2 regions of the Comamonas sp. C11 genome follow, and region 1 is predicted to be linked to the other one. Evidence: predicted binding sites of a transcription regulator. Region 1 holds the regulator's gene; the other holds the start of a gene.
The links. Region 1 encodes FNR, which switches genes on or off when oxygen is low (the NO sensors DNR and NnrR bind a similar motif). Its sites were predicted from a motif close to TTGATNNNNATCAA; they were not measured.
Positions count from the first base shown of each region.

Region 2: a site for FNR is predicted at 2,714-2,727, ahead of cyoA (ubiquinol oxidase subunit II). Genes of this name have one in related genera too.

Region 1 is NZ_CP101743.1:2,339,085-2,345,069, reverse strand. It holds gene NOX35_RS10770 (bifunctional diguanylate cyclase/phosphodiesterase) at 1-326, opposite strand, end outside; gene NOX35_RS10765 (HD-GYP domain-containing protein) at 323-1,567, opposite strand; gene NOX35_RS10760 (sulfite exporter TauE/SafE family protein) at 1,678-2,391, opposite strand; gene hemN (oxygen-independent coproporphyrinogen III oxidase) at 2,395-3,777, opposite strand; gene fnr (fumarate/nitrate reduction transcriptional regulator Fnr) at 4,046-4,768, shown strand; gene NOX35_RS10745 (hypothetical protein) at 4,907-5,170, opposite strand; gene NOX35_RS10740 (FixH family protein) at 5,547-5,852, opposite strand; gene ccoG (cytochrome c oxidase accessory protein CcoG) at 5,979-5,985, opposite strand, start outside.
Region 2 is NZ_CP101743.1:2,633,444-2,639,428, reverse strand. It holds gene NOX35_RS12050 (tripartite tricarboxylate transporter substrate binding protein) at 28-1,026, shown strand; gene NOX35_RS12045 (MFS transporter) at 1,143-2,483, opposite strand; gene cyoA (ubiquinol oxidase subunit II) at 2,822-3,877, shown strand; gene cyoB (cytochrome o ubiquinol oxidase subunit I) at 3,940-5,946, shown strand; gene cyoC (cytochrome o ubiquinol oxidase subunit III) at 5,939-5,985, shown strand, end outside.

The DNA of each region.
Region 1 (5,985 bases):
CAGCGTGGATTCAAGGCGATGGAGCCCACCCCCATCTCCACAGCTGTCAATGAACCATTGGCGGTACAAATTTCTGTGAGAAATTTCGCCCCACCCACCCAGTTTGAGGCATCCTGCCAGAACGCCTTTTGCACCAGGGAGGCGCACAGCACATCGACATACTGCTCCTGCGCCTGCTCGGGCGTGTAGCCCGTGAGCTGCATACTGGCTGCATTGGCATGCACGACACGCAATGTCTGCGCATCCAGCAGCCAGACCGCCTCCTGCAAACCATCGAGCATGGAGGCAAGCAGAGGGTCAATCAGAAAACTCTGCTGCAAAGTCACGCGAGGTCTTTCTCGGCAGCAGGTGCTGCAGAACTGTCAAAAAAGTAGCAAAGACGCCTTTGCGGCTGTAAAGCTTCTAACGCATTTCGAGAAAGCTGATTTCGCGTCAAGCCTCGGCGAATACCCAAACCCACATATTCAAGCAAATCTACGAACCGCAGCTTCTGCGGCGCCTGCATGTCATAGGTCAGCACCTGCGGCTTGAGCGACTGGCTGGTGTTGACAGACACCACTACGCCCATCCGCCCATCGCTTAGTTCCACCAAAGAGCCCGGCGGATAGACCCCCAAGGTCTGCACGAATGCCTTGAGCACATCGGGCGCATATCGCTGGCGATACTGTCCGTACAGTGCAGCCATGGCTTCATGGGGCGTCATTTCGTTGCCTTGCAGTGGCAGATTGCACAAGCGCTCAAAATTATTGACCAGCGCCAGGATCTGTCCGGCAATGTCCATGTCTTCGGCCAGCAAGCCAAGTGGAAAGCCTGACCCATCGGCCCATTCATGATGCTGGGCGATGGCCGTCGTGACGGAAGGGGGATAGCCCATGGATAGCGCCAGTGCCACCGACTCTCCGACATGGCGCGCATACACGGTCTCTCGCAGAGGCGTGCGGCCCGTGCCCTGATTCAGTGCATTGGCCGACGCGGAAATCTCAAGCCCTGGCTTGCCGATGTCATGCAACAGGGCTGCCGTGCCCAGATCCTTCAATATGTCATCGCACAGGCCCAGCGTCTTACCCAGCAGCAGGCTCAGTACAGAGACGTTGACACCATGAACGCCAAAGGTCGCGCCACCCGTATCCGCGAGCAGATGCAAACTCAGATCACGAGCCTGCGCCAGTTTGACGACTTGCTGCGCAACCAGCATATCCGTCGTTGTCCGCGCCTTCTCGGGGTTGGCTGGCAACAAGGCCTGCACGTCATCAAATACGGAAACCGCGCCCAGAAACCTGGATTGCACGCCCAAGATACTGTTGCGCCATGCATGCGCATCATTCTCAGGGGGGACAGGAGCGAGTTGAGGGTCTGCGGCCGGAGGCGCAGCCTCTGCTTCCAGATCGCTTCTGGATAGATCAACCTGAACTGCCTTGAGCTTCAAGGTCCTGAGTGTCTGCAACTGCTCTTCATTGACAATCTTGAAGCTGCTGACGGGAAACGGGTGGCGCAACCAGCCAGTCTCCAGATGGACATACATGCCAATTCGCAGTTGTCCGATATCAATAGCAACGAAACGATTCACTTTGAGCGCTACACACAAGATAAGACATTATTCCGCAGTTCCATGACTGCTCAAGCATGACTAGGGTCTGTTGGGATGCAAACTGCACCAACATTCCCTTCCTGTGTGACTTATCGGCACCAAAGGCTGGGTTTGTAGACCAGATCCATCCACAAAGCCCAACTCGCAACACCAATCAGCATCAGACCCGCAATTCTGGTGCCCCAGCGCGCCCGCAATGTATTGAGATGCGACTGCCCCAGTTGCCACAACCAGGGACCCGCCAGCAGCCACACTGCGCCGCCAACGGCAAAGGCTGTCATGGACAGAGCACCTTGCCAGACTCCGCCACTCAGCGCGGCCACCAGCACTGCCGAATACAGCAAGCCGCAAGGCATCAGGGCCCAGGCAAAGCCCGCGGCCAGACTCCCTCCTGGGGCGACGACCCAGGGCTGGACCCTGGTCCAGACAGAACGCCCCGCCTGCTCCAGCCACACCGGTTGTCGCGCCTGCACCACCATGGCCAGACCCCAGGCCATGACCGCGACATGCATCAGCGTCCACAGCTTCTGCAAGGCCGTTGTCTGGCTGGTCAGCCAGGCCAGACTCTCCATGGCCACGGCAGCCACTCCGCCCAGCAGGGCATAACCAGCAATGCGTCCCAGATGAAACAGACTGGTACGCAGCCATTGGCGTTTTTGCAGGCCGTGCAAGGCGATGACCTGGCCGTCGCTGGTAGGCCTTGCACCCGTCACAACGCTGCAGGGTGCAGCGCACATCACAAGACAATGGGGCCCACCCACGAGCCCCATGATCAAAGCAGTCCAGACCAGCGAAAACAACATGCGCTAGATGATGCGCGAAAAGCGCGCGCGGTTTCGGTCGGCCTGCAAATATCGATCAAACAGCATGGCTACTCCGCGCACAAAAAACCAGCCCAGGCCCGTGACCTTGAAGCCCTCGTCGGATAGCTGAACCAGGCCATTGCGCTGCATTTCCGCCAGTGCTGCCAGCTCCCGAGCAAAGTACTCGCGGAAATTGATCAGCCAGGCCTGCTCCATCGGCTCATACAGGACGGAGCCCTGACACATGATGGCCATGATGATGGCTCTGCGCACCAGATCGTCACGCGAGAGCGCCAATCCGCGCTGCACGGGCAGCATGCCGCCATCAATGGCGTCGTAATACTCTTCCAGGGTCTTGACGTTCTGGCTGTAGGTGGCGCCCACCTTGCCGATGGCCGATACGCCCAACGCAATCAGGTCGCAATCGGGCTGGGTGCTGTAGCCCTGGAAATTGCGATGCAGGCGCCCCTGGCGCTTGGCGACGGCCAGAGAGTCGTCGGGCAGCGCAAAGTGATCCATGCCCACATAGACATAGCCGCCATTCATGAAGGCATCAATTGCGCCGGAGAGCATGTTCAGCTTGTCCTGTCCCATGGGCAAGTCAGCGGATGCAATACGCCTTTGCGGCTTGAAGCGCTCAGGCAGATGCGCATAGGCATACAACGCAATGCGGTCGGGACGCAGCTCATTGACCTGGGCCAGCGTTCGCGCAAAAGACTCGGTTGTCTGCTTGGGCAGACCGTAGATCAGGTCCACATTGATGGAGACAAAGCCCAGACGGCGGGCCTCGGCCACCAACTCAAAGACTTGCTCGGCGGGCTGCTCCCGGTGCACCGCTTTCTGCACTGCGGGATCAAAATCCTGCACGCCAAAGCTCAGGCGATTGAAGCCCATGTCCTTGAGTGCCTTCAACCTCTCGTTGCTGACCGTGCGCGGATCGACCTCGATGGAATACTCGCCGGCTGGATCGAGCTTGAAATGCTCACGCATCAGAAGCATCAGCTGCCGCAGCTCGGCATCGCTGAAGAAGGTCGGCGTGCCGCCTCCCAGATGCAGCTGGCTTACCAACTGGCCTTTGCCGCAATGCTCGGTATGCATGGCCAGTTCACGGCTCAGATAATCCAGATACTCGGCAGCCTTCTCATGATGCTTGGTCACGATCTTGTTGCAGGCGCAGTAATAGCAAAGCGACTCGCAAAACGGCACATGCACATAAACGGACAGGGGCAAGGCACGTGAGCCCGAATGCGTCTTGCGCTGTTTCAATGCCAGGATATAGTCGTCTGCACCAAAAGCCTCAACAAAACGGTCGGCTGTTGGGAATGATGTGTAGCGTGGGCCGGGGATATCAAAGCGGCTCAGCAACTCAGGCGTGACTGCGGTCATAACTGGGAGTTAGGGTGCGCCCACACTCTGTATAGAGCAGATTTCAATGGAAATCAGATCCTGAAAATCATGCCCGAAATAGGCAAAAGCGCATGTTTTTGAACGAATACGGGCAATGTGCCCCAAGGCAATCACCCTGTCCTTGATGAAAATCAAGAGACATCAAGGCGAGTGCTGCGACAATTTGATCCATCTCATCTTCAACCACGAGGTCAACGACCGGCGCGACTCTCCACTCTGTGTCTGTCTGCGCCGTTGCTAAAAGCCCATGAATCTTCAGACCATCAAAGCATCCTGCTCCAACTGCAATCTGCGTGAACTGTGCATGCCCATGGGCCTGGACGATGAACAAATGGAGCGTATTGACGAGATTGTGGCCACGCGCCGCAAGGTCAAGCGCGGCGGGCTGCTATTTCGCAATGGCGAAGAGTTCACCTCGCTGTACGCCATTCGCACCGGCTTCTTCAAGACCAGCGTGGCCACTGAGGATGGACGCGACCAGGTCACAGGCTTTCAGATGGCCGGCGAGATCATTGGCCTGGACGGCATCGTCAACGACCACCACACCTGCGATGCCGTGGCCCTGGAAGATGCCGAAGTCTGCATCATGCCTTTCGACAAGCTCGAGCAGCTCTCGCGCGAAGTCACGGCGCTGCAAAATCATGTGCACAAGGTCATGAGCCGCGAAATCGTGCGCGAGCATGGCGTAATGCTGCTGCTGGGCAGCATGCGCGCCGAAGAGCGTCTGGCAGCCTTTGTGCTGAACCTGGTGCAGCGTCTGTCGGCACGCGGCTTTTCGAAGTCGGAGTTGGTGCTGCGCATGACGCGTGAAGAAATCGGCAGCTATCTGGGACTCAAGCTGGAGACCGTGAGCCGCACCTTCTCCAAGTTCGCCGAGGAAGGCATCATCGAAGTCAGACAGCGCCATCTGCGCATTCTGGATACCGATGCGCTCAAGCGCATCGTCAACAGCCAGCAATGCCAGGGCTAAGTTAAGACAGCGGGCTTTTTTGATGGCAGCGAATGCCTGCCAGAAGCTTCCCGCCGCCGAGGCCGCCAGCACAGAGAGCGACCAAGCACCATCCGGGGCCGCCACCGGCCCCGAAACTGCGGCCCTGTGCGCAGCGCTTTACTCGACCAGGGGCTCCGAGACTATGCCCTGGTTCAGATCGCTGGCCGAACGCCCCAACATGACAGTCATCAGTCCGCTGGCCACGGCGACCGCCCAGAAGGCAAAAAAGGCCAGGGTGTAAATGGCATTGCGCGACCATTCCAGAGGCGAGCCCAGCCAGTGCATGTCCAGCGGGTCCACAAAGGCAAATACCACCATTTCCATGATTGCCGCAGCCAGAAAAGCCGGCCAGACAATCCACATCCAGCGTCGAGCATCCATCGCGATTCTCCTTGGCCTGTGGGTTTGAACCCATTTTGCACAATTGCCATGACCTTCCCTGCCACACCAAGGGCATGCACTCAGATAGGAAACCCTGAACCGCTATTATTTAAAGAGCTTCCAGTGCATTCTTTGTATTGACTTAAGGTCAATATCTATCTGAAATAAGCTTTGATAAAGCGCTATGCGCTCCTGATATTGAACCCGCCCGGCCATCCTTTGCCGGTTTTTGAGCACTGCAGACAACCGTCCGACTCTGCGGTCGACCAAGACATAGAGCTCCGCCACGACCGGCCGTGCTCCAGAAAAGTCTGCAACCATAGGCGTAAAAAAAGGCCGCGGAAGCGGCCTTGAGGATGATGCGTTGAAATCGCAGTCAGCGATCCAGCGGATGATCCTTGGCTGGCGTCGCGGCATGGTTGCGCCCCGTCACTGCCGGCGCCAGGCTTTTTTCACTTTCGCTCAGGCGCTGGTTGATTTCCATGCCATGGCGGTAGTAGTCAGGGTCAATCACGGGATCGGGCCTGCTCAGTGCGATGTATGCGGTGACAAAGCCGGCAATCACCACGATCACCGGGCCGGCGATGATGAGCCAGACATGGGCAAACTTCCACCAGGGCTTGCCGTCCTCGGGGTGGATGATCTTGGCCGTTTGCGAGACCTTGGCTTGTGCTGCCAACATGATGAAACCTCTTTCCAAAATTCTGACCACCCAGGCACGCATGGCAGGGTGGCATCAATTGTTGCCGATTGGCGGTGCCCTTGTCCGGCCTCCGTGATGGCTCATGAAGACCGGCAAGACTTGGCATTAACGC
Region 2 (5,985 bases), 290 kb from region 1:
TCATCGACATCCTTCCAGGGAGACAAAATGACCCATAAGCTCAATATGAGCCGTCGCCAAGCTGCATTCGCACTCGGCGCCATTGCCGCTGCCGTGGCCGCCCCCTCTTTCGCCCAGAGCGACAAGTGGCCCACCAAGTCCTCGCGCATCATCAACCCCTTCCCCGTAGGCGGTGGCCCCGATGGCCTGTCGCGCCTGGTGGCCGACAAGCTGGGCCGCGCCTGGGGTCAGCCCGTGGTGGTGGAAAATCGTCCCGGCGGCAACGGCTTCATCGCCATCAATGAATTCAAGCGCGGTGCCACCGACGGCACGGACATGATTCAGCTGGACAACGTCCACATCGCTGCCTACCCCCACCTGTTCAAGAAGCTGCCCTATGACTTGAACAAGGACTTCGAAATCCTGATGCCCTTGTTCCGCAACTTCTTCTTTGTGTGCGTGCCCGTCAACAGCCCCTACAAGACCATCGGCGACCTGATTGCCGATGCCAAGGCGCACCCCGGCAAGCTGAACTACGGCTCCTGGTCCGTGGGCAACCCTGTTCACCTGGGCTCGGCCCTGCTGGAAAACCAGACCGGCACCAAGATGGAGCATGTGATCTACAAGGAAACCAGCCAGCTGTACCAGGGCGTTGCCAATGGCGAGCTGACTTTTGCCCTTGGCTCCCTGGGCACGGCAGGCCCTCTGGTGCGTGGCGGCAAGCTGCGCTTCCTGGCCGTGGCAGCTCCCAGCCGCATTGCCGGCTTCGAGAACGTGCCCACGGTGTCCGAATCGGGCGGCCCCAAGGACTTCACTGCCATCGGCTGGAATGCCCTGGCCGTGCGTCCCGGCACACCTCCCGCCGTGATCGAGAAGATCCGCACCGATGTGCGCCAGGCCCTGACAGGCCAGGACGTCAAGGACAAGTTCGCCGCCTTCGGCTACGAGTCCTTCAACCCCACACCTGCCGAATTCAAGGCCTTCATGGCTTCGGAGAGCAAGCGCTTTGGCGAGGTGATCAAGAAGGCCGGTCTGGCTCTGGACTGATAGAGCCGCCCATCCATAAGGAAGCCGCCTCTTGAAGGCGGCTTTTTCACGTCCTCTGGCATCAAGAAAAACGCCCGATGCAAGCACCGGGCGTTTTGCGTGGAGCTTGCAGCCTCTTACTGGTCGCGCGCCTCGATGGCACGGTTGATGCCCAGGGCCGCCAGCGTGCACAAGGCGCCAGACAGCAGATAGATGCCCAGGGCCACCAGACCGAACTTGGCCGAGACGCCCAGGGCTACCAGCGGGGCAAATGCCGCACCGATAAGCCAGGCCATGTCCGTGGACAGGGCCGCACCGGTATAACGGTAGCGCGACGAGAAGTTGGAGGTCACCGTGCCCGATGCCTGGCCGTAGGACAGACCCAGCAGCACAAAGCCCACCAGGATGAACACATTGTTGCCGGTGCTGCCGCTGCCCAGCAGCCAGGGCGCGAGAAAGCTGAAGATGCCGATCAGGCAGGCCATGGTGCCCAGGGTGTTGCGGCGCCCCACTCGGTCCGCCAGCCAGCCCGACAGCATGATGGCCGCGCCTGCCAGCAGCGCGCCGATGATCTGCACCACCAGCACTTCGGTCATGGACTGATCGGAGTACATGGAAATCCAGGACAGCGGGAACACGGTCACCAGGTGGAACAGCGCAAAGCTGGCCAGTGCGGCGAAGGCGCCGATCATCACGTTGCGGCCTTCGTTGGCCATGAGGCTGGTCACGCTGATGGGCTCCAGCTCACGCTCCTGCAGAAGCTGGGTATAGGACTGCCCCACCACCAGACGCAGGCGGGCAAACAGCGCCACCACGTTGATGGCAAAAGCCACGCAGAAGGGATAGCGCCAGCCATAGCTCATGAACTCGTCGGCCGTCAGGCTGGAGTACAGATAGGCAAACAGCGCTGCTGCGATGATGAAGCCCAGGGGCGCGCCGAGCTGTCCGATCATCGAGTACCAGCCGCGCTTGTTCTGCGGCGCGGACATGGCCAGCAGCGAGGGCAGCCCGTCCCAGGAACCACCCAGTGCCAGACCCTGACCGATGCGCAGAATCACAAGCGCCCAGACGGCCTTCATGCCTGCGGCTTCAAAGCTGGGCAAAAAGGTCATGCCCACCGTGCAGACGCCCAGCAATAGCAGCGCCAGAGTCAGCTTGGTGGCACGGCCCCAGCGGCGCTGCACGGCCATGGACAGCGCCGTGCCCACGGGGCGGGCCACAAAGGCCAGCGAAAATATGGCAAACGCAGCCAGCGTGCCATCAAGCTTGGACATGTAGGGAAACAGCAGCGAGGGAAACACCAGCACGCAGGCGATGCCGAACACGAAGAAGTCAAAGTATTCGGAAGAGCGCCCGATGATCACTCCCACGGCAATCTCGCCGGGGGTCACATCCTCGTCGGTATCCGCATAGGCCAGGGTTTCCGAGTTCTCATAGTCTTGCTGAGTAAGACCAACGGACGGGTTCATGCTTGTCATAAAGGTACAACTCCTTGTCTTACTTTTCAGTCCCGGGGACGCTTTCCGTTCTACGCCCAAGCATGTGCAGCTGCAATAGAGTTTTTGCCCTGAGCACTGTCAGCCCAGCCCCGTGCGGGCCCGGTTTCTGAGGGCTGATTTGACAATTTCAAGCCCTGTTGGCGCAAAGTTTGCGCACTTTCAAACATGGCTAAACCCTTGTCAAATAGCGCATTTTCAACCACCAACCCTTGACCTTGGACAAAATGTCCAATGGACAACCCCCGGTTTGGTATTACATTTGCCGAGATCCAGTAATCCGCGTTTACACCTAAGCGCGACTTTGTCACGCCCAAAGCATGTTAAAAATCAAGGAAATCCGTGGGCCCGCGTGGCTCTCAGCGGCCGCTTTGACCGCAACCCTCGCCGGTTGCAGCAAGGCCGTCGTCCTCAACCCAGCTGGCGACGTTGCCAAGCAGCAAGGCGACCTGGTCATTACGGCCACTTTGCTGATGTTGCTCATCATCGTCCCCGTCATCTTTTTGACGCTGCTGTTTGCCTGGAAATACCGCCAGTCCAACACCGAAGCCAAGTACGACCCCGAATGGCACCACTCCACCGCGCTGGAACTGGTGATCTGGACGGTCCCCCTGCTCATCATCATCGCTTTGGGCGCCATTACCTGGATCAGCACCCACAAGCTCGACCCCTATCGCCCCCTGGACCGCATCTCCGCCACCAAGGCTCTGGACCCCAGCGTCAAGCCTCTGGAGATCCAGGTCGTGTCGCTGGACTGGAAATGGCTGTTCTTCTACCCCGAGCAAGGCATTGCCACCGTCAATGAAGTGGCTGCCCCGGTGGATCGCCCCATTCACTTCAAGCTGACCTCCACCCACACCATGAACGCGTTCTACGTTCCTGATCTGGCCGGCATGATCTACACCATGCCCGGCATGCAGACCGAACTGAACGCCGTGATCAACAAGCCCGGTATCTATGGCGGCAAGTCCTCTCACTACAGTGGCGCTGGTTTTGCGGGCATGACCTTCAAGTTCCACGGCCTGGAAAACGAGCAGTTTGATCAGTGGATTGCCAAGGCCAAGACCGAAGGCAAGGCCCTGACGCGCGATGCCTATATCGATCTGGCCAAGCCCAGCGAGCGCAATCCCGTTGAACGCTTCGCCAGCGTGGACGAAGGCCTGTACCACAAGGTCCTCAACCGCTGCGTGGAAGACGGCAAGATGTGCATGAACGAAATGATGGCCATCGACGCCGCCGGCGGCAAGCCACCTGCACACCACAGCAAGACCTCCAGCGTTCCCCTGCCCCTGGATGTCTGCACTTCCAAAGACGCTGACCGCGTTGTCGCCCTGCTCGACGAAGTCGCCGCCTCCGGAGCTGTCGCACAGCAATAAGTAGTTCACGGCGCGGATGCGCTCACCGCTCAGCCGCTCCAATACGACAGAAGAGACTCAACATGTCTGAAACAACAACCCCGGCCTCCCACTGGCTGTTGGGCCGTATCACATGGGACCAGATTCCCATGACGCACGAGCCCATCGTGCTCTTGACCTTTATTGCCGTGGTGCTTGGCGGCCTCGTCGTGGTCGGCGGCATCACCAAATTCCGCCTCTGGGCTCCGCTGTGGAACGACTGGATCACCTCCATCGACCACAAGAAGATCGGCATCATGTACATGATCCTCGGTCTGGTCATGTTCCTGCGCGGCTTTGCCGATGCCGTGATGATGCGCCTGCAGCAGTCCATGGCCTTCGGCGACAACATGGGCTACCTGCCTCCTCACCACTACGACCAGATCTTCACGGCCCACGGCGTGATCATGATCTTCTTCGTGGCGATGCCCTTCGTGACCGGCCTGATGAACTATCTGGTTCCTCTGCAGATCGGCGCACGTGACGTCTCCTTCCCGTTCCTGAACAACTTCAGCTTCTGGATGACCACCGGCGGCGCCGTGCTGGTCATGATCTCCCTGTTCCTGGGCGAGTTCTCCACCTCCGGCTGGCTGGCTCTGTCCAATCTGGGTCACCAGAGCGGCAGCACGGGTCTTGATTACTACATCTGGGGCCTGCAGGTCGCCGGTGTGGGCACGACCTTGTCAGGTATCAACCTGATCGTGACCATCATCAAGATGCGCGCTCCCGGCATGAACCTGATGAAGATGCCCGTCTTCACATGGACGGCCCTGTGCACCAACGCCCTGATCGTGGCCTCCTTCCCCGTGCTGACCGCAGCCCTGGTGCTGATGTCGCTGGACCGCTACGTCGGCACCAACTTCTTCACGAACGAGCTGGGCGGCAACCCCATGCTGTACGTGAACCTGATCTGGATCTGGGGCCACCCAGAGGTCTACATCCTGATCCTGCCCTGCTTCGGCGTGTTCTCCGAAATCGTGGCAACGTTCAGCCGCAAGCGTCTGTTCGGCTACACCTCGATGGTCTACGCCACCGTGTGTATCACCATCCTGTCCTACCTGGTGTGGCTGCACCACTTCTTCACCATGGGCTCGGGTGCCAGCGTGAATACCTTCTTCGGTATCACCACGATGATCATCTCCATCCCCACGGGCGCGAAGATCTTCAACTGGCTGTTCACCATGTACCGCGGCCGCATCCGCTTCTCGGTGCCCATGCTGTGGACGGTGGGCTTCATGGTCACCTTCGCCATTGGCGGCATGACCGGCGTGCTGCTGGCCGTTCCTCCCGCGGACTTCGTGCTGCACAACTCGCTGTTCCTGATCGCCCACTTCCACAACGTGATCATCGGCGGCGTGGTGTTTGCCGTGTTTGCCGGCATCAACTACTGGTTCCCCAAGGCTTTCGGCTTCCGACTCAACGAGTTCTGGGGCAAGGCTTCGTTCTGGTTCTGGCTGGTCGGCTTCTGGGTCGCCTTCACTCCCCTGTACATCCTGGGTCTGATGGGCGTGACTCGCCGTGCCAACCACTTCGACGATCCCTCGCTGCAGATCTGGTTCATCATCGCTGCCTGCGGTGCCGCCCTGATCGCTGCCGGTATCGGCTGCTTCTTCATCCAGCTGGCCGTGTCCATCTGGAAGCGCGACGAGCTGCGTGACGTGACCGGCGACCCATGGGAAGGCCGTACCCTGGAATGGGCCACCTCCTCGCCCCCTCCCCAGTACAACTTCGCCTTCACCCCCGTGGTGCACGACATCGACGCCTGGACCGACATGAAGAAGCACGGCTATCAGCGTCCGCTGAGCGGCTTCGAGCCCATCCACATGCCCGCCAATACCGGCGCCGGCGTGGTGATTGCCGGCCTGTCCACCGTTCTGGGCTTTGCTCTGATCTGGCACATGTGGCCTCTGGTGATCGCTTCGTTCGCCGCGACCATCCTGGCCTCGATCATTCATACCTTCAACTACAAGCGTGACTACTACATCCCTGCGGCCGAAGTGGCCACATCGGAAGAAGCACGTACCAAGCAGCTTGCAGCAGCCCATGTCTAATACACATATCAACGCTGGCGGCTCGGCCGCCCTGGCTAC